3 regions of the Yersinia vastinensis genome follow, and region 1 is predicted to be linked to each of the others. Evidence: predicted binding sites of a transcription regulator. Region 1 holds the regulator's gene; each other region holds the start of a gene.

Region 1 (10,307 bases):
CGTCAGTTCCCGCAAGCGCGTGCTCATGTAGTAGCGGGGACCGGTCATTGGGTTCATGCGGAAAAACCAGATTCAGTATTGCGCGCGATTCACCGCTTTATTGATAACGATTAAAGAGGCCGCCACTGGGATTGTTTAAAAAAACATCTTCTGGGGAAAAGAAATGTATTACCTGTGGAAAAATTGTGCAAAAAAGAATGAATTAGCCCAATCTAATCACAGTAAAGCATTGTCGTTGCTCGGTTGGCTGAGGTATTATGGCGCGCTATAAATTTGCTGCGGCGTTTAGTGGCAAATACAAATTCAGGCTGCTGGTCTATAGGTAACTCAATGCTCTCTATCTATGTTCTCAACCTGAAACGTGTAAACCGAATCATCAAGCTTTTTGATGTCAATCCCTTGTAGTACCGCTACCTATGGCAAAAGAACAAACGGATCGCACGACGCTGGATCTGTTCGCAGATGAACGCCGTCCGGGGCGCCCGAAAACAAACCCATTATCCCGTGATGAGCAGCTTAGAATTAATAAGCGAAATCAACTACGGCGCGATAAAGTACGTGGCTTACGACGCGTGGAACTGAAGATTAATGCCGATGCCGTCGATGCTCTCAATAGCCTTGCAGAGCAACGTAACATCAGCCGCAGTGAACTGATTGAACAGATGTTGCTTGCTCAATTAGAGCACTCGCAAGAGGGGTTTTAACCTTTTCGGTGACCACGACGGCGTGGCGTAAGTTATTACGCCACGCCGTTATCCCTTAATATCCTATCGACTTAGAATGTTTCCCAATTGGCGTTGCTGTCTACCTTGCTAACAACAGGTGTAGCAGCGAGTACTTTTACCCGAGATTTCACCGCCGGTTTTGCTTGCTCATCATCTGACCGCAGTTTAAACACCGCGACAGCCCGATTTAATTGTGTCGCTTGCTCCTCAAGTGATGTCGCTGCACGGGACGCTTCTTGCACCAGCGCTGCATTTTGCTGAGTCACGCTGTCCATTTCAGCCACCGCCTGCCCAACCTGACTAATACCTTTACTTTGTTCATCAGAAGCAGAGGCAATCTCGCCCATTAAATCTGTCACATTAGTGATAGAACGAACAATCTCATCCATCGTGACACCGGCACTTTCCACCAAAGTAGAACCGCTGCTGACCCGACCGACGGACTCATTAATTAAACCATCAATCTCCTTCGCAGCCTGAGCACTGCGTTGAGCCAAATTACGAACCTCACTGGCAACCACGGCAAAACCGCGACCTTGCTCGCCTGCACGGGCTGCCTCAACTGCCGCATTCAGTGCCAAAATATTGGTCTGGAAAGCAATGCTGTTAATCACCGTCGTAATGTCAGCTATTTTCCGCGAACTGGCTGAAATCTCGTTCATGGTGTTCACCACATCGGCAACCAGCGCCCCTCCCTTTTTCGCTGTTGCAGAAGCATTAGCCGCCAGTTGGCTGGCATGATGCGCATTATCCGCATTATGTTTCACCGTTGCGGTTAGCTGCTCCATGCTGGCTGCCGTTTCTTCAAGAGCAGCTGCCTGCTGTTCGGTACGAGAAGATAAGTCAGTATTACCGGCAGAAATTTCGGCAGCACCATGATAAATCCCATCAGTACTACTGCGAATCGCTTGTACCGTGTTTACCAGACTGGTTTGTACGTCCCGTAATAGTGGGAACAGTTGTCCAACGCAGTTACGACCAAAATCGACGATAGGTTGCCCAAGTTGCCCTGAAGCAATAACCCGGAAATGTGCGCGAATATCGTCCAATGGACGTACCAAATTGGCAACCAGATAACGATCGGTTACCAGCAAAATCACCAGACCCGCAACTAAAGCAGAGATCAATGTAATGCTGCTCACTTTGGTTAACTGAGAGAATTGATCTTTGGCCACACCAATGGCTTTCGAAGCAGCCTGATTAAAGGCTTCAGCCACGGAGCCATACTGGCGACTCAATGCGGGTACTGTTTTTTTCGCTAAATCTTGATAGGTGGCACTATTGTTATCCATTGCCGCCTGATAAAGCGGCATTACACCCTGTTCAATTAATCCACTCCACCCATCAATCACTCCAGTAACTAAAGCAGGATCAATCTGTGCATGATCGATAGCCTTAAACTCTGCGAGTTTTTTCTTCAGATTCTCCAGCGCGACATTGGATGATTTTAGCTCTTTATCTGCGTCTGCAATGTTACCGCTTTGGCGATAATCCACTGCACGGGCGAGACGAGTTACCATTCGGAAGTATTGATCTGTCCCCTGATTGACCAAATTCATGTTTTCAACCAGCACGCTATTGGCGTTAGAGGATTGGGTGAGTTGGTTCAGTGACAGCAACGTATAAGTGGATACGCCGCCCCAAAGCAGACAAAAGGCGCCAAGCACCCAAAGTAATGCAACTCTGATGGTGATATTTTTTAAAAACTGCATGTTCGTTCCCCTTATATATCGGATAGTTACCGATAGAGACTCTGGTGTTATTTGATGACCTAAAAGCAATAAAGGACGTTCCATACAGCTAACGACAACTCCTTTCCCGACAAACTTTCATCTGGCGGTTTTCCCCCTGGCACCGCAAATTGCAACCATTCAGTTACACAAAGGTTATCGGCAATAGCGTTATAAGATTGAGCGGCTCACAAAAATTTAATATCGCATGAACTTGATATGAGCCTGACGGCGTTTTCTGGCATGATGTCGCCCTATGAAATGTGTTATATTGTTGGGCAGCGTGCTCAGTAATTGGCATAACTATTTGAATTTAAAAGGTATTAAGTTATATGGCAACTGTAGGCATTTTCTTTGGCAGCGATACTGGCAATACCGAAAACATTGCCAAGATGATCCAAAAGCAACTGGGCAAAGAGGTTGCTGAGGTTCACGACATTGCCAAAAGTAGTAAAGAAGATTTAGAAGGTTTCGATATCCTGCTGCTTGGTATCCCTACCTGGTACTACGGCGAAGCACAGTGTGACTGGGATGATTTTTTCCCAACACTGGAAGAGATCGATTTCAATGGCAAATTGGTTGCTTTGTTCGGTTGTGGTGATCAGGAAGACTACGCAGAATATTTCTGTGATGCGATGGGGACCGTGCGCGACATCATCGAACCACGCGGTGCCGCAATCGTCGGTCACTGGCCGACTGCGGGTTACCACTTCGAAGCATCTAAAGGTCTGGCTGATGATGATCATTTCATTGGATTAGCTATCGATGAAGACCGCCAGCCAGAATTGACCAATGAACGTGTTGAAGCTTGGGTTAAACAGATCAGTGAAGAGCTGAATCTGGCCGAGATCACTGGCTAAATTTGTCAGATAGGAAACGCTTGGTGGATGATGTACTCCGCTAAGCGTTTCCATAAATTTCAATCCCTTTTGGCGCTCTTTTTTTTGCCCCTCACAGACTCTTAATCTCATTAAGCTCGGCTTATAGTCACAAATTTCACATGGTTTTATTTGTGGTCAGAATGCGCTTTGTTAAGCAGCCCACAGATCAGCATTATCATCTGTGCAAAATGAAAATAAACCGCTACAAATGTGTAACGTTCGGCGTAGCCGCTTTATACTTGAAGCATGCAACAATCCCATTCATCAATACATTGCATGATTAATCTGACAAAGTGTGCAATTATATCTTTGTTAACAACCACGGTTTTCATTTGGGGCTAGCAGTTCTATAATGAGACGCAATTGTAATTATTGCGCCACGGATGTCATAGGCTGAACAGCCTTAATTTGAATCGATAGTAACAGGACTGAATCCGCATGACTGACAACAATAAAGCCTTAAAAAACGCTGGACTTAAAGTAACACTGCCCCGGCTTAAGATTCTGGAAGTGTTGCAGGATCCGGCGTGCCATCACGTCAGCGCGGAAGATCTTTATAAAAAGCTGATCGATATCGGTGAAGAAATTGGTTTAGCCACGGTTTACCGTGTACTCAACCAGTTTGACGATGCCGGTATTGTGACCCGCCACAATTTCGAAGGCGGTAAATCAGTCTTTGAGCTGACGCAGCAGCACCATCATGATCACCTAATTTGCCTTGATTGCGGCAAAGTGATCGAGTTTAGTAATGAATCCATTGAATCGCTTCAACGTGAAATTGCTAAACAGCATGGTATCAAACTGACCAATCACAGTCTGTATTTGTACGGCCACTGTGAGACCGGCGATTGCCGCGAAAATGAGTCTGCGCACGATAAAAGATAAAGTATGTCCATCATCTTTCACACTGCAGGTGTGTTGGCTGCTCTCACTCACCCGAATCACTTACTGATGTAAGCTCATCGGGATTCCATTGATTGCCGCCGTCCTGCAATTTGAAATCTATTGGGCATTATGTTATCGCATTGATTTTATAAAGACTTTAAGCGTTGAAATTTTAAGTACCGAATAATGTTAGGGTTTATTTTTATCCAGAGATTATCTGGTGAACATAAACCCATCAGCAAGATGGCCACCTTTCCCGTTCAATCATCCGAGTTCAGCTCGGCCGGGACTCAGGTGGTCTTTCTTATTGAGACCTCGCCCTCCTTCCCTATCTAATTTTGAACATTTCTGTCTACCTCAAACAATCAAACCGCCCTTACCACCGCCCAAACCGACTGCCCATCACGATATTTCTGGCAAAAAAAGCCCCGGACATGCCGGGGGAAAACCATCAACTCAACTTCACTTAATATTGTTTACCTCAAAAACCAAGCAAACAGGAATAACATCAGACACAGCACTTTGAAAAAACCATCAGATTTTAACCGGTTCCGCACGACTACTGCGTTTACCATCCGGGCTGGTCGAGCGGATAAATACATCACCACTGACTGTAGGTTGTGCTTTGGCATCATACTTCTGCCATTGCTGACCACCATCGGTGGAATACTCAATAATCAAGCCCGGTAAGGAAATATTTGCTTCCAATACACCAGAGACAACTCGTGCGCCGGGTACTGGCAAGCGGTAGGCAATACCGGCTTTATCCAGTTTTGCCAACTCACGCTGGCCCATAATATTGGCAAAACGTTGCCAATCAGTGTGTAACGCTTGGGTATCCACCTGTTGCGTCTCACCACCTTTGTACTCGCGGCCTGCTTTATAATCTTGTTCCCAAGATGCACGGTGCCAAGCGCGCTCCGCCAACGGTAATACGCGAGGAAAAATCATGTACTCCATCTGTTCATCAGTACGCACGGTTTCATTCCACGATTGACCGGAAATTCCGTGTACACCCGGCCAAGGTTTATCACTTTTCGCACTGAAGTAATTACCATCGCGGTCCACAGACGTTTCAGCATTTTGCGGCATGTTATTTGGTGCAAAGCTAAAGACTTTGGCTTCGTCGGTAAAGCGAGTTGCCCAGTAGTAACCGCGTTCATTGGGGTTAACTTCATAGGGCATGTCGAAGTAGACATAATCGGGATTAGAAGCAACCACTTCGTAGCCTTTATTGGCCCAGTCATTGATTGAGTCAGCACCGCCCCAGAAGAGAGTATCCCAGAAGTTAACGCCAACACGTTGAGTGGCGAAGGCTTTCGAATCTTTCGCGTCTTTCAATCCATCTTGCCAAGCCTGCATTTTTTCGATGCCGTGAGCCTTCACTAATTCACTGACTTCAATGGCAAAGTGGCTGGAAAGATGTTCAACATCCTGAACTTTGCCTTGCTTAACCATATCCTGACAAACTTGTGACTTGGCCCAAGGTTTATCTTCAACGCTCTTATCAATAATGCCTTTGCCCGGCTCAATGGTGCCATTTTTATCTTGGAAACCGGCCCCCAGACGAATATTTTTCGCCTCATCACCACCAAAATGCCAAGTGGTCAGCGCCATGCCAGCTTCTTTGTGCATCTGGGCCATTTCGCCAATCACTTTATCAACGAAACGCTTCGATGAATCCAGACATGGGTTCAGATAGCTTTTGCGATCATAGAACTGCACTGAAGTCGTGTTAGAGTCATCTGTCGGGTCAACCAAACGGAATTCGTTGGCCTCTTTCTCTTTGCCCTGCTTCATCAGATTGTTGTAACGCGCTTCCATCGACACCACCGCAGCTCGAGCATGTGCTGGCATGTCAATTTCAGGAATAACATCAATTTGACGAGCTTTCGCGTATTTCAGAATTTCGATGTAATCGTCACGGGTAAAGTGACCAGAACCCAGATTATTGCTCTCCGGGCCTGAACCTAATTGCGGCAGTAAGCAGGTGTTCTCAGTTAAATCGTGGCAACGTTTACTCCCAACATCCGTCAGTTCTGGCAGACCGGGGATCTCAATACGCCAACCTTCATCATCACTCAGGTGGAAGTGGAATTTGTTTAACTTGTAAGCTGCCATCTGATCCAACAGGCGCAGCACCGCATCTTTGGTTTTAAAATTACGCCCAACATCTAGGAAAACACCACGATATTCAAAACGCGGTGCATCTTTCGCATCAAGAGTCGCTATCTTCTTGCTGCCATCCGTCGGGACTAATGAAAGGATCGATTGCAAGCCATAGAAGACGCCTGCGGGATCAAAGCCAATAACTTGCGCGCCTTTCTCACCGATCGTCAGCTCGTAAGCGCCGGAAACCGCTAAATCACCTGCAAAGTGAGTAGGTTGGATCGCTGTTTTAATTGGAAAGCCGGTTGAGTTCTCTGTCAGACCGAGTAACTCGAAACGCTGTTGGGCAACTTGAGCGGCGGGTTTTGACAGTACGCTGAGATCCAGCTTAACCCCTTTACTCAGGTCGGCATCTTGCTGATGAACCGTCACTTGCATTGGCGTTGGGATAATCTGCCCACGCAGATCAGCTGCCGCTAATGTTTTCACCGCCTCATTTTTAGTGAAACGAGACTCTGGCGTCATCAACACATTATTATCGTCTTTGGTCCGCTTCCACTGATCGCCAGTAAACTGTGTCAGATATTCGCTGATATCCTCAGTATCGGTACTTTTCAGTACTTTTGGTTTGGCATCGCCAGAAGTCGCATACCAGCGCGGCATAAAGTCAGTAGCAAACAACTGCCAATATTCACCAATCATCGGGATTTCAACTGACTGGTTAGCTGGGAAACGGGTAAATTTAGCGGTTGGCTCAATTTTATGCAGATCACCCGTCAGATGAGTAATCTTGAATTGGTCGTTATCTACAGCCAGAATCTGACGGATGCTGTGGAAGTAAATGGCCCATTCTTGACCTTTGATCTCATCCCCGGTGTTGGTCAGAGTAATCATTACTTTGTTACATGATGCCCAATCAGCGCCCAACTTGGCACAATCAACACCATTCTCAGCCGCGCGGTTATCCACTATTTTATAGTTAACTTTTAAGGTACTGAGCTGGTCAACAATCTGTTGATTGATGGTGTTCGCGCTGGCGTATCCCATCAAGCCAAAGGTTGCGGTCATTGCCGCTAACGCATTTAATTTGAATTTGTTCATCACTAACCTCATCCGTAATTAATAATTACTGCCAGCATTGTGACTTGAAGTATTGTTGCTGGCAGAATTATTGTTAGTTTCAATTGCTATTGCGTATTGATTTTTACATCCCCGGCAGTATCGCCGGGGATGGCACTCAAAAAATTAGAAAATAGTAAATGGTGCAATAACAATGAACTTAACGTCTTTTTCATCCTGGAATATATTGCCGAAACCACCGCCATAGCTTGGAATATTGGTATGGTTGTCATACAGGGTGTAATGCAGTTTGAATAAGGTGCCCTTCGCCCGGCCTTCTTGCAGTGTATAAAGAATGTCAAAGTTCCATGCAGACTCTTTCAGACGTACATTCTGGTCATAAATTGGGTTGGTACTTGGTTTCGCATCCCAACCATATGCATAGGAAGTTCCGACAGACCAGCCAGCCATATTCCAGTTTTTCAGGTCATACATCACGCCACCGAACAACGCTTTTTCGCCGTTGGCGTTGAAGTCAGAGCGCGAATCCCACCAAACATCCAAGCGGCCATTTGAGGTCGCGTAACCAGGAGTCATACGTTGCAGGAAGTAACCTTGGTTGCCATCAGCCTTGGCCCAAGTCCCCTCTAAACGCCAATCAAATGGGCCGGTGGTGTAGCCCAATGTCAGTGCTTGTAACCAAGCCAGCCCATCATAAACGTCATTAACATCTTTGAAACCGCCGTCAACTTTGTCTTTTGCACCGTAGAACTGGTAGGAAGTACGCAGCTCATTACCCGCAACCGGGAAGGCATAAGATGCCTTAGCAAAGTACTGATCCATATAGTCTTTGGCTTGACCGAAAGCAGCTTCCAATACCAACTTATTTTTAAAGTCGTATTTGGCACCGAATGAATGCAGGTAGCTCACACCGGTTTTACCGTCGGCCTGACGGAAGTTGTACATATTCTGATACCACGGTGCTTTATATTCATCAGTCCACATGTAAGACATGGACAGAGCACCGGCGGTATCGAAATCAAATTTTGCACCACCTTCAGCACCACGATATGTCCCCGGCATGAAGCTCCAATGTGGGGCTAACAAAGTCTGTCCGGTGGGTTGGATATAACCACCTCGAGCCCAGAAATCACCCAATTTGAATTTGGCTGCCGCTTTGTAAACACTGACGCCACTCTTATCGCCAGTCCATTTTTCATCCCAACGGGTTTTAGCATCACTGAAGCCAATTTCATTTGGCGCTGCCGGGCCACTGTTGGTCATCTCAACTGCGCCAAAAGCCGCTAAGTCGATACCGAACATATCTGCGGCATAGCCGGAGGAGAAATCCAGATTGGCGTTAAAGGTGGAGTGATGCAGGTTAGCGACATACTTACCGTATTCAGCACTACCTGGAGTTAAGTCTTTACGGTCACGTTGACGCTGCCAATAGTAAATACCGCCGGTCAGTGACGAATCATCAATAAAACCTTCAGCTTTGGCCTCTGGAGCTACCATAAAGCCAGTTCCTAACAGTGCGCCCGCGACTGCGAGCGCTAACGTTTTACGTTTAGCACCGTGCATAACCATATAAAAAAATTCCTCTTTGACATCACATTTAAAGTGCATTGCCTGTGTTCACCACTGCCCGCAAGCTTTGCCTCAAAAAAACCCTAAGTGGGTAAAATTTTGCTGGGGAGGAAAGCCCCCACCAGCAATTGCTCTTTCGGAAAACAAACTCTTTGAAGATTGCTGCTGGAGTACAGACTATTTTTCGCGACGCGAATTATCAATCAAAAAAGAAGCTAATTATTCAAAGTATGACAACGAGCACATAACTATGAAAAAATATTACAGAGGTCACAAAAGCTTTAAAAACAATGCATAAGGGCAACTCATCAAGTGAAAATAGTCTCTCATTGACATCTTGAATGGTTTCAGCAAACTGAATAAAACATGTCTTTTTGTGGAAAAAATAGCGATATTTATTCAGTTAATTCGTAAAGCGAATATTTAAGAAAGACTTACAGGCAGGTGCTCTCAAGAGAGAACGGAAAACAATCTTTCGAGATTGACCAAGGGGTAAAGCGAAACGAGAGGATAAAAAGAGGGGTAACCATCGGTGTTTAGTAAAAGAAACTATTTCATCAATTCCATAAAAAAGGCGCGGCCTTAGCCACGCCTTTTCTGGAAGCTAAAAATTAATTAGCTGCTTTGAGCGCCCAAGTATCACGCAGGCCTACAGTGCGGTTAAACACCAAAGCCTCTGGACGTGAATAACGGCTATCAGCACAGAAATAGCCTTCACGTTCAAACTGATAGGTTTTTTCTGGCACGGCATCAGCCAAGCTTGGTTCAACAAAGCCATGGCGGATAACCAATGACTCAGGGTTGATGGTCGATAGGAAGTCATCCGCTGCTGCTGGGTTTGGTACGCTAAACAAACGGTCATACAAACGAATTTCCGCAGGCAATGCGTGATTAACAGAAACCCAATGGATAACGCCTTTAACTTTACGTCCATCGGCGGGATCTTTATTCAAGGTTTCTGGGTCATAGCTGCAATAAAGCGTAGTGACATTGCCTTCTGCATCTTTCTCAACACGCTCAGCTTTGAGAACATATGCATTACGCAGGCGCACTTCTTTGCCCAGCACTAAACGCTTGTATTGCTTATTAGCTTCTTCGCGGAAGTCAGCACGATCGATATAAATTTCACTATCGAATGGGACTTGACGGGTACCCATGTCCGGATTATTTGGGTGATTTGGCATGGTCAGCCACTCTTCCCCAGCCGCACGGTTTTCGATAACCACTTTGATTGGGTCGAGAACGGCCATAGCGCGTGGTGCATTTTCGTTCAGATCATCACGAATACAAGATTCCAGTGACATCATCTCAACGTTGTTATCTTGTTT
Region 2 (10,307 bases), 1.5 Mb from region 1:
AGATCCGGTTGTTATCCAGCAGGGAAATGTGGATTTAATCGCGCAGCATATGAAAGAAAAAGAGAAACTGGCGGCTGAAATTCAGCGTTTGAAAGAAGTGCGAGTCAAAAACCTCAGTGCTGAAGCCCAAAAACTGGCTCAGCTGCCCTTCAGCCGCCCAATTACCAAGAAAGAGCAGGCCGATATGGGCTCTTTGAAGAAAGCGGTACGCGGCATTGTGGTGGTACATCCAATGACCGCATTAGGTCGTGAAATGGGCCTGAAAGAAGTGACCGGTTACGCCAAAAAAGCCTTCTGATAACAGCCTTTGATCAATCCGGGTACGTGGCATAGTCACCGCCCGGCTTGTTTTTGTCGGTTCATCATTCCAAGAGTGCTGACGATGTTTAACCATTAATCACGTCTTGCTATCTTGCTATTTCCCAGTAAACGCCGATTAAAATCCTCAATTTTTCCTTCCGCAATTCGCGTCAGCATGGTTTTACTCCAACTGGCAGATAACCCTGAGACGGCCAATAAGCGGCGATACTGTTCTTCATCGAATGGCATATGCCAGGCAATAGCGATGGCTTCAGATACCGAAATCTCACTGGTGCGCGCTAACAGTGTCAATGGATGGCTTTCGCTGACCTTACCGGGTGAAATCACGCGATACAGCCAGCCACAATAGCCAGTTTGTTGCATCAACACCGACATCTCTTCAATGGCAAAATGGAAGTTGAGTTTGTAGCACGGAGAGCGTGGTTGGGTGACCTGAATAATGGCGTCACCCCAGCGATAGATATCCCCCATATACACATTTTTCTCAGTCATACCGAGGGTCGATATATTTTCACCATAGGCCGGTGCAGAGAAAATATCGGCTTGTTCAGGAAATTGCTGCACCCAGTGCTGGTAATGTTCACGAGGATAATGGCATAGCGCGCGATCTGGGCCGCCGTGGAAGCGGGTTTCTGCTTGTTCATCCCCCTCCAATCCCAGTGACGTGAGCATGACACTCCCCTGCACCTGACGTTTGCCAATCGCACTTGGGGAACTGCCGCGGTAAGGTTCGATTTTACCGATATAAACCTGTGGGTACTTCATCTGCTCTCCTTGTCTGTATCTGGAAGGGAGAGCCAGAATACCCTGCCTGATGGCAGGGTTCCAAGGTTTAGCCAGAAATCAGAAGGTTTCCCAGTTATCCTGCTGGTTGCTGCTGCGAATCTCTGGGGTTGGGCGGGGTGGTGTTGCGTCTTTTGGCATCAATGGTGCTGCGCTATGATTTTGAGGTATTTCTGTTTCCGATTCGGATAGCCGGAACACCGCGACCGCTTGTGCCAATAAAATAGCCTGTTCTGCCAGTGAATCAGCGGCGGCGGCAGACTCTTCCACTAAGGCGGCATTCTGTTGTGTGGTGCTGTCCATTTCAGAAATGGCCTGGCTCACTTGCGTGATGCCGCGGCTTTGCTCATCAGAGGCTGAAGCAATTTCTGCCATGATATCACGCACATGGGTGACAGAGCGGACGATATCCTCCATGGTTTGACCCGCATTTTGTACCAATGATGTGCCTGCGTTCACCTGAGATACCGATTCACCAATCAGCCCTTCAATTTCTTTTGCCGCCTGCGCACTGCGTTGTGCCAAATTACGCACTTCACTTGCGACCACGGCAAATCCACGCCCTTGCTCACCCGCGCGAGCGGCTTCAACGGCAGCATTCAGTGCCAAAATATTCGTCTGGAAAGCAATGCTATTAATCACGGAAGTAATTTCGGAAATACGTTTGGAACTGCCAGAAATATCATTCATGGTGCGCACGACATCGTTAACTAGCTTGCCGCCTTGTTGTGCGGTTTGTGATGCTTCGGTCGCCAGTTGATTCGCGTGATGGGCATTATCAGCATTCTGTTTCACCGTGGCATTTAATTGCTCCATGCTGGCAGCCGTTTCTTCTACGGCAGCGGCTTGTTCTTCAGTGCGGGATGATAAATCAGTATTGCCGGCCGCAATCTCGCCAGAGGCATGCGAGACCTGACTGACACCAATACGGATATCATCAATCATGGCGCGCAGATTTTCATTCATCCGTGCAACGGCATTCATCAATAAGCCCAATTCATCCGTACGGTTTGATGTGGTTGCAGCAGTTAAATCACCCGTAGCGATACGTTCAGCCATCGCCAGTGTGGTACGAAGTGGCACAGTAATTTGGCGAGTCATGCGCCATGAAATCAGTAGACCAAACAGCAGAGCCGCAATCGCCGCGATGGTTAACTGCAATTGTGCGTTATTGATTTCGTCATGAGTGCCTTGCAGTTCTTGGGTAAACAGATGGGTGGCGAGCTTATTCAACTCATTGGCATTGTCTTCCATCACTTTACCGACTTCCAGCTCTTGCTGATAAGCCGGTAAATAGGCCAGCACGTTGTCTTTGTAGGCGCTGAGGCTCGAGATAACAGGGGCTAATAATTTTTGCTGTTCAGCGGATAACACGGGCATAAAAGCATTGGCTGCACTGTTGGCAATATTGATGGAGGTAATCAACGAGGATTCGGCATCTTGATTGCGGTCTAGCAGTAAGCCGCGTGCGTTATAGCGCACGGTCATGAGTTTCTGATTCATCTCAGCTAGCAGAATCTGGGTATTGGTGTCCGCCCCTTCATTGAGCAAACTTTGCTGTAACTCATTGATATTATTCTGAGTTTCAGAAATATTCCAACTTTTACGCACATCATCTTTATGGGCGACGGCATTCACAAAGTTGCTCTGTTGTTGCAGATATTCGTCAACGACATCGGCAATGCCGCTGATGATTTTACGGTTCTCTTCCGACCAGCTAAGAGCTTCACTTTGGGTCAGAAGGTTTTTTATGTTATTGATGTGCTGTGAGTTTTCTTTGATGTATTTCAGATCGTAAGTTCGCTCATAGAGCGCACGATTATATTTTGCCTGATTGGCTTCATCGTTGATTTTGTAACTGAGATCGACTTTATACGCATGTTCTTCAATGACGGAGAAATGATAAGCGGTGGTCCCAGCGATGATCCCAACCAACAACAACATCAGAAAAAAGCTTAATCCCAGCTTCTTGCCGACTTTCACGTTTTCAAAGTTACCAAAAACTTTGCTAAATGCTGCCATGTTCTTCTCCGTTATGCGGTGTTCTTGCTGCAAATCAATCAGCGTAGGTGAGTTTTGGGGGATCTAATTATTAGAGGAATGAGGGGGCTGGTTGAACGTGGGGCAGCCTTGGCAAGAGTGCTTTTCCCAAACGTTTTAAAACTGCATTCATAGAGTTACACCATAAATACCAGCAACCTTCTTGTACAATCTATCGGCAGGAATTGGCTAAACTTTAGCAATAAAAAATGCCGGCAAGATAACCTTGCCGGCATGATATTTCACTCTAACGATGGGTCTCAGCCAAATTTAGCTGCCCATATTGAGTCTTATTTAGCTTGAGCGAAACGTGCTGCTGCTTCGTCCCAGTTAACCACGTTCCAGAATGCTTTGATGTAGTCTGGACGGCGGTTTTGGAATTTCAGATAGTAAGCGTGCTCCCACACATCCAGGCCAACAATCGGGAAGCCTGATGCGCCAGAAACCGCTTCACCCATCAGCGGGCTGTCTTGGTTAGCAGTAGAAACAACCGCCAGTTTGCCGTCGTCTTTTAATACCAGCCAAGCCCAACCTGAGCCAAAACGAGTTGCTGCAGCTTGCTCAAATTTTTCTTTGAAGCTGTCTACGCTGCCGAAATCGCGCTCAATAGCGGCTTTCAGATCACCCGTCAGCGTCGTACCCAGTTTCAGACCCTTCCAGAACAGGCTGTGGTTAGCGTGGCCACCGGCGTTATTACGCATGAAAGTACGTTTTTCAGCAGGGACTTTGTCCAGATCCTTGATCAGATCTTCAACACTCAGTTTTGCCAGCTCAGGGAAGCTCTCCAACACCGTGTTTGCGTTGTTAACATAGGTCTGGTGGTGTTTGGTGTGATGGATTTCCATCGTCTGCTTATCGAAGTGGGGTTCCAGGGCGTCATAAGCATAAGGCAGGGATGGCAGTGAGTAACTCATAATCATCGTCTCCGTAGGTGTAGGGCGGTGCAAAAAAAGTAAGCACCGCGTAAGCATTCGGATCATTATAGTTAATTAAATGATATTGAAAATGATTATCAATGCCGTACATTCTGTATGGTCTTTCTATTCACTGATGCGCTGTGGATGGGTATATACCGTCGCTCTGCCGGGTTTGCTGAAGCCGACTAAGGTTAAATTACAGCGGTTTGCCACTTCAACGGCTAAGGTTGTTGCAGCAGAAACAGCAAATAAAATTTCAGCCCCACACATGGCGGTTTTTTGCACCATCTCATAGCTGGCACGGCTGGAGACCAGCACCGCACCATGTTGCCAAGGCTGTTTCGCACGAATTCCCAGTAGTTTATCCAAAGCGACATGGCGACCAACATCTTCGCAGCCCCCCAGTAATTCCCCTTGAGGCGTAATCCAGGCTGCAGCATGGGTACAGCCGGTCAATTGGCCTACAGTTTGTACCTGCTTAAGTTGTGATAGTGCGCTATCTAGTTGATTTAGATTAAACGTTTGAGTGAAAGGCAGTGGCTCGATAGGCCGGAAAATGTCATCCAATTGTTCAATACCGCAGACACCACATCCTGTACGGCCGGCCATGGCGCGGCGACGCTCTTTCAGACCAGCAAAACGGCGGCTGGATAACTCAATGTTAACTTCTATACCGTTGCAGCTAGGGGTGACATCAATAGCATAAATTTCTTGTGGTGCGGTGATAATGCCCTCTGATAGCGAAAATCCCAGAGCAAAAGCCTCTAAATCCTTGGGGGTGGCCATCATCACCACATGAGAAATACCGTTGTACACCAGCGCTACTGGTACTTCTTCCGCTAGCCAATCCTGTTGTGGTTCCGCCATATGATGGCGCTGTAGCACGTTAAGTTGCTTGGCACCGCAAATTTCGGTGGAGAAGTCAATTTCTGAAGGTTTGATCTGGCTCACTATGCGGTCCTGAAAGTTATAACCCATAATCACAATGTGGTAACATTCACATCAAGAATAGTGTGGCTATATTCTGTTATTAAAAATGTATCCCACACGGAAAAGCTGGATATCGCGTCAGCGATTTTAGCGCCTCCCATTTCGTTGAGGGAAGCGTGGACTGAATTTTAAATTCATACCCAAAATAATTCGAGTTGCAGGAAGGTGGCAAGCGAATAAGTCCCGATGAGCTGACTTAAGTCAGTGATTCGGGTGAGAGAGCAGCCAACACACATGTCGCTCGAAATATGAAGGGTAAACACTGTAACAATCGTGAGATGAAGGAGAGACCCATGCAGGTCAGCAGAAGGCAGTTCTTTAAGATCTGCGCTGGCGGTATGGCGGGAACCACGGTCGCGGCACTCGGCTTTACGCCGTCAGTGGCGCTAGCGGAAACGCGCAATTATAAATTGCTGCGCGCCCGTGAAACGCGGAATACCTGCACATATTGTTCTGTCGGTTGCGGGCTTTTGATGTATAGCCTCGGCGACGGCGCAAAAAACGCCAAAGAGAGTATTTTCCACATTGAAGGGGACCCGGATCATCCGGTAAACCGTGGGGCACTTTGTCCAAAAGGTGCTGGTCTGGTGGACTTTATCCACAGCGAAGGCCGCCTGAAATACCCAGAGTACCGGGCTCCGGGTTCTGATAAATGGCAGAGAATCACTTGGGACGATGCTTTTACGCGCATTGCCAAGCTGATGAAAGAAGACCGGGACGCTAATTTCATTAAGACCAACGATGCCGGTGTCACCGTCAACCGTTGGCTGAGTACCGGTATGCTGTGTGCGTCGGCATCCAGCAATGAAACGGGCTATTTGACCCAAAAATTTAGTCGCGCTCTCGGCATGCTTGCCGTAGACAACCAAGCACGTGTCTGACACGGACCAACGGTAGCAAGTCTTGCTCCAACATTTGGTCGCGGTGCGATGACCAACCACTGGGTTGATATCAAGAACGCGAATTTAATTATCGTCATGGGCGGTAATGCGGCAGAAGCGCATCCGGTGGGATTCCGCTGGGCGATGGAAGCCAAGATCCATAACAATGCCAAGCTGATCGTGATAGATCCGCGCTTTACCCGTACTGCATCGGTGGCTGATTTCTACACGCCAATTCGTTCCGGTACTGATATAGCGTTCCTGTCCGGCGTATTGTTGTACCTGATCACCAACAACAAAATTAACCGCGAATACGTCGAAGCCTATACCAACGCCAGCTTGCTGGTGCGGGAAGATTTTACCTTCGAAGAGGGTTTGTTCAGTGGTTATGACGCCGAAAACCGCAAATACGACAAAACCACCTGGAATTACCAGTTGGACGAAAACGGCTTTGCGAAACGCGACGTCACGCTGCAAGACCCACGCTGTGTGTGGAATCTGCTGAAAGAACATATCAGCCGCTACACACCGGATGTGGTGTCCAATATTTGTGGTACGCCGAAAGAAGATTTCCTGACGGTGTGTGAATATATTGCGGAAACCAGTGCTGCGGATAAAACGGCATCATTCCTGTACGCCTTGGGCTGGACGCAACACTCCGTGGGTGCGCAGAACATCCGTACTATGGCGATGATTCAGTTGCTGCTAGGCAATATGGGTATGGCGGGCGGCGGTGTGAATGCTTTACGTGGTCACTCCAATATTCAGGGGCTGACTGACCTCGGCTTGCTGTCGCAAAGCCTGCCGGGTTATATGAACCTGCCGTCAGAAAAACAGCCAGATATTGATACTTACCTCAAGGCCAATACACCGAAAACCTTGTTGCCGGGCCAAGTTAACTACTGGAGCAATTATCCGAAATTCTTCGTCAGTATGATGAAGAGCTTCTATGGCGATAAAGCTCAGAAGGAAAACGGCTGGGGCTACGACTGGTTGCCGAAGTGGGATAAAGGCTACGATGTCTTGCAGTATTTCGAAATGATGTCGCAGGGTAAAGTGAATGGCTATCTGTGCCAAGGCTTTAACCCGGTAGCGTCATTCCCGAACAAAAATAAAGTGGTCGCGGCACTGTCGAAACTGAAGTTCTTGGTCACGATTGACCCGCTCAATACTGAAACAGCGAACTTCTGGCAAAACCACGGTGAATTTAACGATGTCGATCCATCAAAAATTCAGACCGAAGTGTTCCGCTTACCATCAAGCTGCTTTGCTGAGGAAAACGGCTCCATCGTCAACTCGGGCCGCTGGTTGCAATGGCACTGGAAAGGCGCGGATGCCCCAGGAGAAGCACTGAACGACGGTGAAATTCTGGCGGGTATCTTCATGCGTATGCGTGAAATGTATCGCCGGGAAGGCGGTGCAGTGCCAGAACAAGTGCTTAATATGACTTGGGATTACCTGACTCCCGAAAATCCTGCGCCAGAAGAAGTGGCTATGGAGAGCAACGGTAAAGCGCTGGCCGATATCACTGATGCCGATGGCAAGATACTGGTCAAAAAAGGCGAGCAGCTCAGTACCTTTGCTCACTTGCGTGATGATGGTACCACCGCCAGTGGTTGCTGGATATTTGCCGGTAGCTGGACGCCAGCAGGTAACCAGATGGCACGGCGTGATAACGCAGATCCATCAGGGCTTGGCAATACGCTGGGTTGGGCATGGGCATGGCCGCTTAACCGCCGCATTTTGTATAATCGTGCTTCTGCCGATCCGCAGGGCAAACCTTGGGATCCGAAACGCCAATTGCTGGAGTGGGACGGGTCCAAATGGACCGGAGTTGATATTCCTGACTACAGCGCGGCCGCGCCAGGCAGTGATGTCGGACCGTTCATTATGCAGCCTGAAGGAATGGGGCGTCTGTTTGCCATCGATAAAATGGCAGAAGGGCCGTTCCCAGAACACTATGAGCCATTCGAAACGCCGCTGGGCACTAACCCGCTGCACCCGAATGTGATATCCAACCCAGCCGCTCGTGTATTTAAAGACGATTTGGCTGCGATGGGATCTCATGAGCAATTCCCGTATGTCGGCACCACCTATCGCCTGACCGAGCATTTCCACTACTGGACGAAGCATGCGTTACTCAACGCAATTGCGCAGCCAGAGCAGTTTGTGGAAATTGGCGAGAAACTGGCCGCGAAGAAGGGCATCAAGCAGGGAGATACCGTGAAAGTCAGCTCCAACCGTGGCTATATCAAGGCCAAGGCGGTGGTGACCAAACGGATTCGCACACTGAATGTCCACGGACAGGAAGTGGACACCATTGGTATTCCGATTCACTGGGGATACGAAGGGGTGGCAAGAAAAGGCTTCCTGGCCAATACCCTGACACCGTTTGTCGGTGATGCTAATACGCAAACGCCAGAGTTTAAGGCGTTCTTGGTCAACGTGGAAAAGGTGTAACGGAGAGAACCTATGTCACTGCAAACTCAAGACATTATCCGGCGCTCCGGCACCAACTCCCTTACGCCGCCGCCACAGGATCGTAACCATCAGGAAGAGGTGGCGAAACTTATCGACGTCACTACCTGTATTGGCTGCAAAGCCTGTCAGGTGGCGTGTTCAGAGTGGAACGATATCCGTGATGAAGTGGGCTATAACGTCGGGGTGTACGATAACCCCGCCGATTTGACAGCCAAATCATGGACAGTGATGCGCTTTTCCGAAGTTGAAGACGAAGAGAGCGGCAAGCTGGAATGGCTGATCCGTAAGGATGGCTGTATGCATTGTGCTGACCCGGGCTGCCTGAAAGCCTGTCCGTCGGAAGGGGCAATCATTCAGTACGCTAATGGCATCGTCGATTTCCAGTCAGAGCACTGCATCGGTTGTGGTTATTGCATCGCGGGTTGCCCGTTTGATGTGCCGCGCATGAACAAAGACGACAACCGAGTGTACAAATGTACCCTGTGTGTTGACCGCGTTGGTGTCGGCCAAGAACCTGCTTGTGTGAAAACCTGCCCGACCGGGGCGATTCACTTTGGTACTAAAGAGTCGATGAAAGAAGTGGCGGCAGGCCGAGTGGCGGAACTGAAAACCCGTGGCTTTGATAACGCTGGGTTATACGACCCTGCGGGTGTTGGTGGCACTCACGTGATGTATGTTCTGCATCATGCGGATAAGCCCCAGCTCTATCACGGCTTGCCGGAGAACCCGACTATCAGCCCAACAGTGACCTTCTGGAAAGGGATCTGGAAACCGCTGGCAGCTATTGGTTTCGCTGCTACCTTTGCGGCCAGTATCTTCCACTATGTTGGTGTTGGCCCGAACCGGGTTGAGGAAGAAGAGGACGAAGAGCATAAACCGGACTCCACGCCTTCTGACACTACCGCCAAGGAAGCAGAGCAGACAACCGCTGAACACTCAGACGACGGGGAGACGCGGAAATGAAAAAAGAAAAGCGGATCCAGCGCTATAGTGCGCCGGAGCGAATCAACCACTGGATAGTTGCCTTCTGCTTTATGTTGGCCGCTATCAGTGGATTAGGGTTCTTCTTCCCATCATTTAACTGGTTGATGAATATTTTTGGTACTCCTCAGTTGGCGCGTATCCTTCACCCCTTTGCCGGGGTGATTATGTTCGCTGCCTTCCTGATCATGTTTTTCCGTTACTGGAAACACAACCTGATCAACAAGGAAGACTTGGAGTGGGCGAAAAATATCCACAAAATTGCCTTGAATGAGGAAGTGGGCGACACTGGACGCTATAATTTTGGTCAGAAGTGCGTATTCTGGGCTGCTATTATCAGTCTGGTATTGTTACTGGCCAGTGGCGTAGTCATTTGGCGGCCTTACTTTGCGCCTTCTTTCCCAATCCCGCTGATTCGTCTGGCTCTGCTGGTGCATTCTCTGGCGGCAGTTGGACTGATTATCGTGATTATGGTGCATATCTATGCCGCCCTGTGGGTGAAAGGCACGATTACCGCGATGGTGGAAGGCTGGGTCCCTGATGCATGGGCTAAAAAGCACCACCCGCGTTGGTATCGTGAGGTTAGCGCCAAAAGGCAGCTTCAGAAAAAACAGGAAGAGAAACCCTGATGAGTATTCGCATTGTCCCTAAAGATCAACTTGGGCAGCAGCGCGAAAAAGGTACAACGGCGGGGAATATCCCGCCGTTACTTTTCGCGAATTTAAAAAGCCTGTATACCCGGCGTACCGAGCGTTTGCAGCAGTTAGCGTTGGATAATCCACTCGCTGACTATTTGGATTTTGCGGCTAAGATTACGCAAGCACAGCAAAAAGCGCTGCATGACCATCCGCTGGTGTTGGATATGCAAGCGGAGTTGGCACAATCTGCGGCCAGCGGTAAGCCACCATTGGAT
Region 3 (10,307 bases), 2.1 Mb from region 1:
GGTCTTAACGGCGAGACCATTTTGCTGTTTTCCGGTGATCAACCGGCGGTGGACGCATTGAAAAACAACAAATTTTTAGCTCACATCCCGGCAATTGAACACAACCGAGTTTATGCTGCGGGCTATGATACATTCCGGTTGGATTATTATAGTGCGAGTAATTTGTTAGCGCGGATTGAAGGCATGTTTAAGGCGAAACCTTAGTTTTTATCTGCGAGCTGCCTTGCCCTATCTCTTCGCTCGGCAGCTCAAAATAGGTGCTTGGCATCAAAATCAACCGGCAAAAAATTGCCAATGCATTCCCATAATAAGTCGTGGTAGTATGCATCAAACAAATAATAATGATAATCAAAACGATAAGAATACTCATTTGTTAACAAAGAGTTACAATGCCAGCAACTGACTCCTCAACCTCATCTTCATTAAAATCAGCAAAACCGGTCCCGACTATAGGGGGAAGCGCATCCTACCATCCGGGGGTTTTGCTATTACTCAGTATTATTGCATTGATATTGGTTATGGCTGCTAGCCTGATGCTCGGTGCTAAAGCGATCCCTTTTTCGGTGGTCTGGCAGAGTTTACTTGGGCATCACAATAACGCAGACAGTATTTTAATTTTGGAATCACGCCTGCCGCGAACCTTAATTGGTGTACTTGCTGGTGCCGCGCTGGGGTTATCGGGAGCAGTGATTCAAGCCCTTACCCGCAATCCACTGGCTGATCCGGGGATTTTAGGCGTCAATGCTGGCGCCAGCTTTGCGGTAGTGGTCGGCATTACCGTTTTCGGCGTTCATGCCATTTATGGCTATATGATTTCCGCATTTATCGGTGCCATGGTGACAACACTGGTGGTGTATTGGGTCGGCACACTGGGGGGTGGACGGGTGAATCCTCTACGCCTCACCCTCTCAGGTGTGGCCATCGCCGCTGTCTTATTGGGGATTTCGACCGGGATATCACTGACCCACCCACAGGTCTATGACAGTGTGCGCTTCTGGCAAGCCGGTTCGCTGGATATCCGCAATATGTCCGTGGTGATAGCCGTCACACCGGCCATTGTTCTCGGCTGTATCATTGCTTTGTTGCTGGCCCGGCCCCTCAATGCAATGCATATGGGGGAAGATTTAGCCGCAGCAATGGGGACACGTATTGCCCAAACTCAGTTTTGGGCCGTTGTTACTGTCACTTTACTCTGTGGTGCTGCCACCGCTGCAGTAGGCCCTATCGCCTTTGTTGGCCTAATGGTGCCGCATATTGCTCGCTGGATTGTCGGGCCGAATCAATGTTGGGTATTACCTTTTACTTTGGTGATGACCCCCATTTTGTTATTGGTCTCTGATATCGTTGGCCGCTTTCTGGTCCCCGGAGAATTGCGGGTCTCCGTCGTAACCGCGTTTATTGGCGCGCCATTATTGATCTGGCTGGTTCGACGGAATAAAAGGATGACCGCACTATGAAACCCGTCACTTCCCCGTGGTTATTGGGCCAACCTGATGGCCCGATAAATCTACGTATTCAGCCACGCCGCCTGATTGTTGGTTGTTTATTGCTGCTAACCTGTCTATTGGGGGCCATGCTGGCATTAATGGTTGGCACTCTCTCGTTATCTCCCCTGCAAGTCATTACTGCCTTATTCGGCCACGCCGAAGGAGCGGCGAATATTATTGTCAATCAGTGGCGGTTGCCCCGAGCGCTGATGGCATTGATTTTTGGTGCCGCGCTGGGTATCAGTGGCGCAATATTTCAATCACTGGTGCGCAACCCGTTAGGCAGCCCCGATATTATTGGATTTAATGCTGGCGCTTATACCGGAGCGCTAGTGGCGATCACGTTGTTTAACGGCAACTATTTTGAGATAGCCAGTAGCGCCCTCGGCGGTGGATTGCTCTCCGCCATGGCGGTGTATCTGTTGGCTTACCGCCAAGGAATTCAGGGATTTCGCTTAATTATTGTCGGTATTGCAATGGGGGCGATGCTCACGGCATTTAATACCTGGCTGACCATCACGGCATCATTGGAAGCCGCAATGACCGCCGCCGCATGGGGAGCCGGTTCGCTTAATGGGCTGACGTGGGCGAAAGGGCTGCCATCCGTGATGTTTATCTTTATGGCTATCGGAGCTGCTATGTTACTCAGTCGGCGCATGCCATTGCTGGAAATGGGTGATGATGCCGCCGGGGCTTTAGGTGTTCCAGTCGAAAGAACCCGTTTGAGCTTGATGGCGATTGGCGTCATTTTGATGGCAGCAGTCACTGCCGTTGCCGGGCCAATATCCTTTATTGCTTTAGCTGCACCACAGATTGCCAAACGTCTGACAGGCACCCCTTCCGTCACCTTAACAGCTTCTGCGCTGATGGGGGCGCTATTATTGATTGCGGCTGATTTGTGCGCCCAGCACCTATTTTTACCGAATCAGTTGCCAGTTGGTGTGGTTACCATCAGCATTGGCGGCTTGTATCTTATTTGGCTTTTAATCCGGGAGTCCGGGCGCTCATGAATATTGTCAGCCCTGCCACACACGCTGCTCGTTTGCAGGCCCAGGCCCTGACTCTGGGTTATGACGGTAAGATAATCAGTGAAAATCTGAGTGTTGTCATTCCAGATGGGGAATTTACGGTTATTGTCGGCCCAAATGCCTGTGGGAAATCGACATTGCTGCGAGCCTTAAGCCGTTTACTCAAACCGCAAGCCGGTCAGGTCATTTTAGATGGCAAGAATATTGCTCGCGTTGACACCCGGCACGTTGCACGTCATTTAGGGTTATTGCCGCAAAGTTCGCAGGCCCCGGACGGTATCAGCGTGCTGGATTTGGTCGCGCGGGGTCGCTATCCTCATCAAAAATTATTACAGCAGTGGACACAAGCCGACAAGCTGGCCGTCAGCAATGCGATGCAAGCCACGGGGGTGAGTGATCTGGCTGACAGACCGGTAGATGCCTTATCCGGCGGGCAGCGTCAGCGTGTTTGGATAGCCATGGTGCTGGCACAGCAAACGCCATTATTACTGTTGGATGAGCCAACGACTTATTTGGATATTGCTCATCAGATTGATTTACTTGAATTATTTAGTGAATTGAATCAGCAGCATAATCATACCCTCGTTGCTGTCTTGCATGATCTTAATCATGCCTGCCGCTATGCCACCCATATTATCGCCATGCGCGATGGGCAGATTGTTGCACAGGGCAATCCTCGGGAAGTGATCACGGCCGATCTGGTGGAGCAGGTGTTTGGTATGCCATGTTTGATCATTGATGATCCGGTGTCGCATACCCCGCTCGTGATCCCAAAGGGCCGGTTTTAGGGCTTTACTGAATAGTTCTGCTCTTGATTCTGATCGCCGAACACGAAAGAAATGGCAAAAATCGGCGATAAAAACAGATGAATGTCAGATTGCTGACAAACGCTGTTATTGGGGAGTGCATGCCGATGAGGCCATAGCGGCATAAGCCGCCAGAGCGCCCCTCGGTGTGGCTATGCCCGAGTATCTTGGGTTAAAAAACCACATTGTTTACAGCCTTTTTATTGGCATTTTGTTGCTTACACTTCCCCAATCATCCTTCTGGGGAACCTAATAAACAGTGCAACCCATCAATCAAGCCACCGCGCCAGCACAAAGCATCGTGGCCACCAGCATAAATTCGATAATGCAACCGATGCCCCGCCTGACGCAGCGCTTCACTCATGGCTTCATTGACTTGATAAATCACATTCTCACGACGGCCTGCCTCCATAAAAATATCCAATGGATGGCCCGCCCCCAAACCTTGGTAAACCTGTTCGGTCAGCCAGCCCCGACATTTAGCCGTTCCCGCTGTCAATACCTTAAGATTATCAACATCTGGCCACCAAAATGACCCTGACTGGCTCAGTACACAGCCAAAACGCTGCGGCCAATGTAATCCAGCGTATAACGACGCCAATCCACCAAAACTTTGCCCAGCAACCACAGTACGAGAAGCCTTCTCAGTGAAAGGTTGCAGCAAGGCCACTTGTGGCAGTAGTTCAGTTTGTAGTGCCTGCCAAAAATCCTGATTGCAGGGTAATTCCTGCGCGCGATGCGGTTGGTCGATAATATCGATCAACACATAGACACTGGCGGGTAAACGACCGGCAGCCGTTTCATTATCCAATACACCAAATATCGTCTGCCCCTGCGCCCAATACTGACCATCGAGCAAGATGGCCAATGGACGCTCGGTTTTATCTTCCGCGCCGAGACCTTGGCTATCAATTGTGTGGTAAATCCACACCTTGCGATGATTACCTAACCGCGTGCTATGCCAAGTGATCAACTGCAACCGCGTTGGATCGGTTGGCAGTGCTTGGCCCGCATCAATTGGCTGCCAAGCAAGCTGGGGCAAGGCATCTGCCAAATGCACCGCTGACAGTGGCCTTCCCCGGTAACTACCATGGGCGGCCGTGGGATTTAACGGATCGTTTTCTGCCCGATCTAGCAATGAAATCCACCAATTACGCTGCGCCTGACGCCGTTCTTGTACTGTCCCTTCGGGCAAATTTAGGCACTGCTCGGCAGTAACAGGAATAAAGCAATAACTGCCGCGAAAATCAGACTCCACCTCAGCCTGCCAATACCACACATCCGTCTGGCCCAAATGCTGGAGGGTTTCAGGGTGCACGCTATGGTGGTCAGTGACGCCGTTAACATCGATATAAACTGCGTCGTGTGCCTTTGCTTGCCGATCACGCCACAGGAAGGTCAGTTTTACTTTGCCAGCCGCGACTGGTTCCACCAGTGGAGTTCCCCATTGCGCTATCTGCTGCCACCATGGGTCACTGCCAACCAAAGGGTCTGCTAACAAACGTTGACTGTCCGGGTATTCATTTGTCGTGCCCACACGCCATCCTCTTCATTTCATTGCTCAAGTCTATTAACCCTTAGCGTGCAAATTTTATCCGGCTGCAATCTGATAACGAGTTAAATTCATTCGTGATTATTATATAAATACAAATAATATTGAGAGGCATTATTATTTGCAATGATATGATGCACACCCTTTCTAAAATGCCACCTATTTCCCTGATATGGGTTATTGATATTTCCCCCGTCGGTTCGGCTGATGCGGGTTTCACGATGGCTAGTGTTTAAAGATAAGTAAATTTTCGCTGCGACTCACTGTATTTTCTCCCGTGGCTTAAAAATAAATCTAACAAATTCATCATGCTAACCTTTTAATAACCTTTCATTTCATTCCGCGTAACCGGACAAAACCATTCTAAAAACAGGGAGATAGTCCTATACTCGCTGACAGGGCTATTTAATACCGCCACTTATTCAGGGTAAACATGCCAGCATTTAAGGGATTACCACAGCTTATGCACCGGATGCGCGCCAGTAAAATGCGCATGTGCGGTATGCTGCTGGTTGCCTGCTGGTTGATCCTCAATGCGCAATTGGCTATTGCTGGCCATCAGTGTGATATTACCCCTGCCGCTTCACCGGTATTCACCCAGCATCAAGGGCATTTACAGCCAGATCGTTTACAGCACTCATCAATGCACGCGATGCCATCAATGATGGATATGTCGCATGGTCAAGCGCAAAACTCTTTGTGTGAAAAACACTGTGTTCCAGACTCGATTCAGTCTGATAGCGGAGTACTGGTGCTCGCGGTACTGCCGACCCACACGGAACTAATGTTGGCAGATGCACAGCAAACACCACGTGTGCATCATGTTGACTGGCACACTCCCCCCATTGTCGGGCCACCCACTGAAATCGCTTTTTGCCGATTTAGAGAATAGATCCAGACATTTTTAATCACATTATTCACGCCGTTTTGGCGTGTTGTGTTTACTTTATGTTTTGGAGCTATTTCTATGAAAGTCTTATCCCACGCCCTTTCCGCTACGGCGGGTATCGTGTTTTGTGCTGCGGCACTGTTCTCCACTTCTCTTTTCGCGGCTACCGTGCCTATGGCTGACAACATGCCAATGTCCCATGACCATGGGGCGATGATGACCGATACTGCACATGATAACCCTGCGGCGAAAGACACCAATAACTACCACTCCCGTGGGCAAATCAAAGCCTGGAATGCCACCCGTGTTTCCATCGCCCACAGTGCAATTGCGGCCCTAAACTGGCCCCCTATGACCATGACTTTCGACCTGCCGGATGATTTGCTGGCCGCCCCCCTCCCCGTGGGGACGCAGGTCACATTCAGCTTCCGCCAGACTGAACAAGGTTATCAGCTCACCGCCATCTCAGCACAGCAGCCGTAAGGCGGGAGCCAAAATGAACCCTCAATTTAATCACCCACAGCAGGTGCGGTTTTCGGCTGCATTGAACTTAGGACTGGCCCGCTGGTTGATGGCTGTAGCATTGGGCCTGCCCACCCTCAGCTATGGCGCGAATATCACATTGGAACAAGCGCTGGTTTCCGCGCAGCACTATTCTGCCGAATTGTCTGCCAATCAACATCAGGTTAATGCACTCGAAAATATGGCAAGTTCTGCCACTCAACTGCCTGATCCCAAGCTGAAATTTGGCATAGAAAACCTACCAGTCGGAGGCAATAATGACCGCCGTTTTACCCGTGAGGGTATGACGATGCAGCGAGTTGGCATCATGCAGGATTATGTCAGCAGTGATAAGCGGCAGAGAAAAGCCGATACCCTGAGTGCTGAAGCCCGCAAAACCGCGGCGGGTAGCGAAACTATCCGTACCCGGCTACAAAAAGAGACCGCGCAAGCTTGGCTGGATCTAGCACTGACTGAACAGGCAGTGAGTGATGCCAAAATCTTGGTGCGAGAGAGTGAAAAACAAGTGGGATTACAACGTGCTGGCGTCGCCAGCGGTAGCACGTTACCCAGTTCAGTGCTGGATGCCCGCCTGACACTTTCCGCCATGCAAGATAGATTAACCACTGCCCAGCGCGATGTGGCATTGGCGCAAACCCAACTGACTCAGTTGACTGGTATTGAGGTTCAACACATCAATGGCCCGCTGCCCTCCTTCACTCGTCTACCCGCTGATATCGCCGTCTTGCGCGATGCCATTAATCAGCATCCAGAAGTCTTGCTTGCCAGCCGTGAGGCCGAAGTAGCCAAAGCGCGTTCAGCACAATCCGCTATTGCTGCCACACCAGACATTGGTATTGAAGTTTATTACGCCAAACGAGCGCAAGAGTATGACGATATGGCGGGGGTGATGATAACTGTCGACCTCCCGCTATTCCGCTCGCAACGTCAGGATAAAGACTATGCCGCCGATGTTTCTCGCACTATGGAAGCCAATGACCAACTGACCTTACTGACCCGTGATCATCGGGCGCAGCTCGATACCCTGCTGGCGCAGTATCAGGCCACGCAGCAACTATGGCAGCGGCAGACTAATGAAGTTTTACCGCTGCAAAAACAACGAGTTGATTTAATCATGACGCAGTATCAAGCCAATAAAAGCGATTTGAGCAGTGTATTGGAAGCAAGACGCGCCCTACTCGACAGCCAACTCAATACCAGCAACGCCGCCCGTGAATTAGCGCGTACTTGGGCTGCCATCCGTTATCTGACCCCGCAGGAGATCGCGCGATGAAAAAGTTATTCAGTCTGACTTTAGTGGCTGTCGCCGTCATCAGTGGCCTCACTGGCTATCTATTAGGGAAACCCGCGCCCCATGCCACGTCAGCGATGGCAACCCGTGCTGACCCCCCCGTAGAGAATAGCCGTAAAGTACTTTATTGGTATGATCCGATGTCCCCCGGCCAGCGCTTCGATAAACCGGGAAAATCGCCCTTTATGGATATGGAGTTAGTGCCGCGTTATGCCGGCGAAACCGAGGACGATGGCGGCGTGACCATCAGCGCCCGCCAACAACAAAATCTGGGGGGGCGCACCGCACCGGCTGAAATGCGGACACTCGACTATCGCCTTACGGGTTATGGCACTGTCGCGACAGATGAACGTGGCGTGCAAGTGATCGCAGCACGGGCGAACGGCATTATCGAGCAATTATATGTGAGAGCCGATCAGCAACCGGTGATGAAAAATCAGCCCTTAGCACAGTTATGGATACCGGATTGGAGTGCCGCGCAGCAGGAGTATTTGGCCATTCGGCAGTTGGGTGATAGCCCATTAACCGCCGCCGCCCGCCAGCGGCTACAACTGCAATTTATGCCAGAAGAGGTGATTCGCAGCGTAGAAAAAAGTGGTCAACCACAAACTCGGGTGACATTACGCTCCCCTGCCAATGGTTACGTCAATAAGCTGGATATCCGCGCAGGTTCACAAGTGACAGCAACCCAATCGTTATTTGAATTAGCCAATCTTGATCCTGTGTGGATCGTAGTGGATTACCCACAATCACAAGCCAGTTTAGTCCAAATGGGCAGTGAGATTTCCGCCACCACCGCCAGTTGGCCAGGTGATGTCTTTCACGGCAAAGTGAGTGAGTTATTACCCAATATGGATCTCACCACCCGCACTCTAAAAGCGCGAATCGTTTTGGAAAACCCCCAGCAGAAGCTAAAACCGGGTATGTACCTGAATGTGCAGTCTGCGCAATCGGGTAACCTTGAACCCGTGCTCGCCATTCCGCAGGAAGCGTTACTGATGAGCGGCAACCGCAATAGGGTGTTGCTGGCGCAAGGTAATGGTCATTTTAAACCGGTAGAGGTCAGTGCCGGACAAACTCAGGATGGCTGGGTTGAGATCAAATCAGGGTTGAGCGACGGCCAGCTTGTCGTAACCTCAGGGCAATTCCTGATTGATTCAGAAGCCAGTTTACAAAGTGCCTTGCCGCAAATGGATGACACCGCTGAAACCCCCACGCCAGTCATAGATGACAGCGCGAAAACGCCGGTTGATGTCTACTCAGTACAAGGAGAGGTCAATGCGATTAACGGCTCAACGATCACCTTGTCCCATGGCCCGATAGCTACATTGAAATGGGGGGCAATGACCATGGATTTCTTGCTGCCACCGGGCAATTTATCGCCAGAAATTACTGTCGGCAGTCAGGTGAATTTTACCTTCACCTTAAATGAGCAAGGTGCGCAGATCCGCCAGATCCAACCAGTAAAAACCCATAACAACACAGATATCCATGGGAGCCACTTATGATTGCAGCCATTATCCGCTGGTCATTGCGCAACCGGCTATTGGTGCTGTTGGGGGCGGTGATGATGGCAGCATGGGGGATTTGGTCCCTGCAACAGACACCGCTGGATGCCTTGCCGGACCTGTCAGATACGCAAGTCATCATTCGCGTCAGCTATCCCGGCAAAGCACCACAAGTGATCGAGGATCAGGTCACTTATCCATTGACTACCACCATGCTATCCGTACCCGGAGCCAAAACAGTGCGCGGCTTTTCCATGTTCGGCGATGCCTATGTCTACGTACTTTTTGATGATGGTACCGACCCTTACTGGGCGCGTTCACGCGTACTGGAATATCTCAGTCAAGTGCAATCCACTCTGCCTACCGAAGCCAAAGCCTCATTGGGGCCGGATGCAACTGGCGTCGGTTGGATCTATGAATATGCCTTAATTGATCGAACCGGCAAACACAGTTTGGCGGATCTGCGCGCCTTGCAGGATTGGACACTCAAATTTGAATTGAAAACCGTGCCGAATGTCTCGGAAGTCGCCAGTGTCGGCGGCATGGTACGTCAGTATCAAGTAGTGCTCGACCCCGAACGAATGCGAGCGCTGAATCTCTCCCATCAGCAAATTGCCAATGCCATTGCCGACAGCAACCAAGAAGGCGGCGGTTCTGTACTGGAAATGGGCGCTGCCGAATATATGGTACGCGCGAGCGGCTACCTGAAAACGCTGGATGATTTTAGAAATATCGTGATAACTGCCCGTAGCGGCATCCCTATTTTACTGTCCGATGTTTCCACCGTGCGTATGGGGCCAGAAATGCGGCGTGGGGTTGCGGAACTGAATGGCGAAGGGGAAGTGGCTGGGGGTATCATTGTGATGCGCTATGGCAAAAACGCCCTAGAAACTATCAATGGTGTGAAAGAGAAACTGCAACAGATTCAGCGGAGTTTACCCGCTGGGGTAGAAATCGTGCCCGTTTATGACCGCTCACAGCTCATTACTCAAGCCATTGACAGTTTGTCGTTTAAATTGCTGGAGGAATTTTTGGTCGTAGCAGTCATCTGCTCGCTATTTTTATTCCATTTCCGCTCTGCCTTAGTGGCAATCATTACCCTACCGCTGGGTATCCTTGGTGCCTTTATTGTCATGCACTATCAAGGTGTTAATGCCAATATTATGTCTTTGGGGGGCATTGCCATTGCCATTGGTGCCATGGTGGATGCGGCGATTGTCATGA

Evidence for each region. The regulator Fur, encoded in region 1, represses iron uptake genes when iron is present. The targets are predictions, from matches to a motif close to ATAATAATGAGAACNACTATCAA.
Region 2: a site for Fur is predicted at 4,138-4,160, ahead of sodA (superoxide dismutase [Mn]). Genes of this name have one in related genera too.
Region 3: a site for Fur is predicted at 4,972-4,994, ahead of fes (enterochelin esterase). Genes of this name have one in related genera too.

The regions. Positions count from the first base shown of each region.
Region 1 is NZ_CP173260.1:3,340,159-3,350,465, forward strand. Features, by position in the region: gene ybfF (esterase) at 1-114, shown strand, start outside; gene ybfE (LexA regulated protein) at 417-704, shown strand; gene ACIOG0_RS15565 (methyl-accepting chemotaxis protein) at 776-2,437, opposite strand; gene fldA (flavodoxin FldA) at 2,788-3,315, shown strand; gene fur (ferric iron uptake transcriptional regulator) at 3,775-4,221, shown strand; gene ACIOG0_RS15580 (beta-N-acetylhexosaminidase) at 4,756-7,431, opposite strand; gene ACIOG0_RS15585 (chitoporin ChiP) at 7,576-8,979, opposite strand; gene glnS (glutamine--tRNA ligase) at 9,591-10,307, opposite strand, start outside.
Region 2 is NZ_CP173260.1:38,524-48,830, forward strand. Features, by position in the region: gene ACIOG0_RS00155 (YibL family ribosome-associated protein) at 1-298, shown strand, start outside; gene yiiM (6-hydroxyaminopurine reductase) at 394-1,086, opposite strand; gene ACIOG0_RS00165 (methyl-accepting chemotaxis protein) at 1,165-3,126, opposite strand; gene sodA (superoxide dismutase [Mn]) at 3,435-4,058, opposite strand; gene fdhD (formate dehydrogenase accessory sulfurtransferase FdhD) at 4,185-5,039, opposite strand; gene fdnG (formate dehydrogenase-N subunit alpha) at 5,345-8,392, shown strand; gene fdxH (formate dehydrogenase subunit beta) at 8,405-9,376, shown strand; gene fdoI (formate dehydrogenase cytochrome b556 subunit) at 9,373-10,023, shown strand; gene fdhE (formate dehydrogenase accessory protein FdhE) at 10,023-10,307, shown strand, end outside.
Region 3 is NZ_CP173260.1:646,947-657,253, reverse strand. Features, by position in the region: gene fepB (Fe2+-enterobactin ABC transporter substrate-binding protein) at 1-204, shown strand, start outside; gene fepD (Fe(3+)-siderophore ABC transporter permease) at 390-1,457, shown strand; gene fepG (iron-enterobactin ABC transporter permease) at 1,454-2,497, shown strand; gene ACIOG0_RS02890 (ABC transporter ATP-binding protein) at 2,494-3,303, shown strand; gene fes (enterochelin esterase) at 3,554-4,858, opposite strand; gene ACIOG0_RS02880 (hypothetical protein) at 5,337-5,765, shown strand; gene ACIOG0_RS02875 (copper-binding protein) at 5,841-6,245, shown strand; gene ACIOG0_RS02870 (TolC family protein) at 6,259-7,557, shown strand; gene ACIOG0_RS02865 (efflux RND transporter periplasmic adaptor subunit) at 7,554-9,083, shown strand; gene ACIOG0_RS02860 (efflux RND transporter permease subunit) at 9,080-10,307, shown strand, end outside.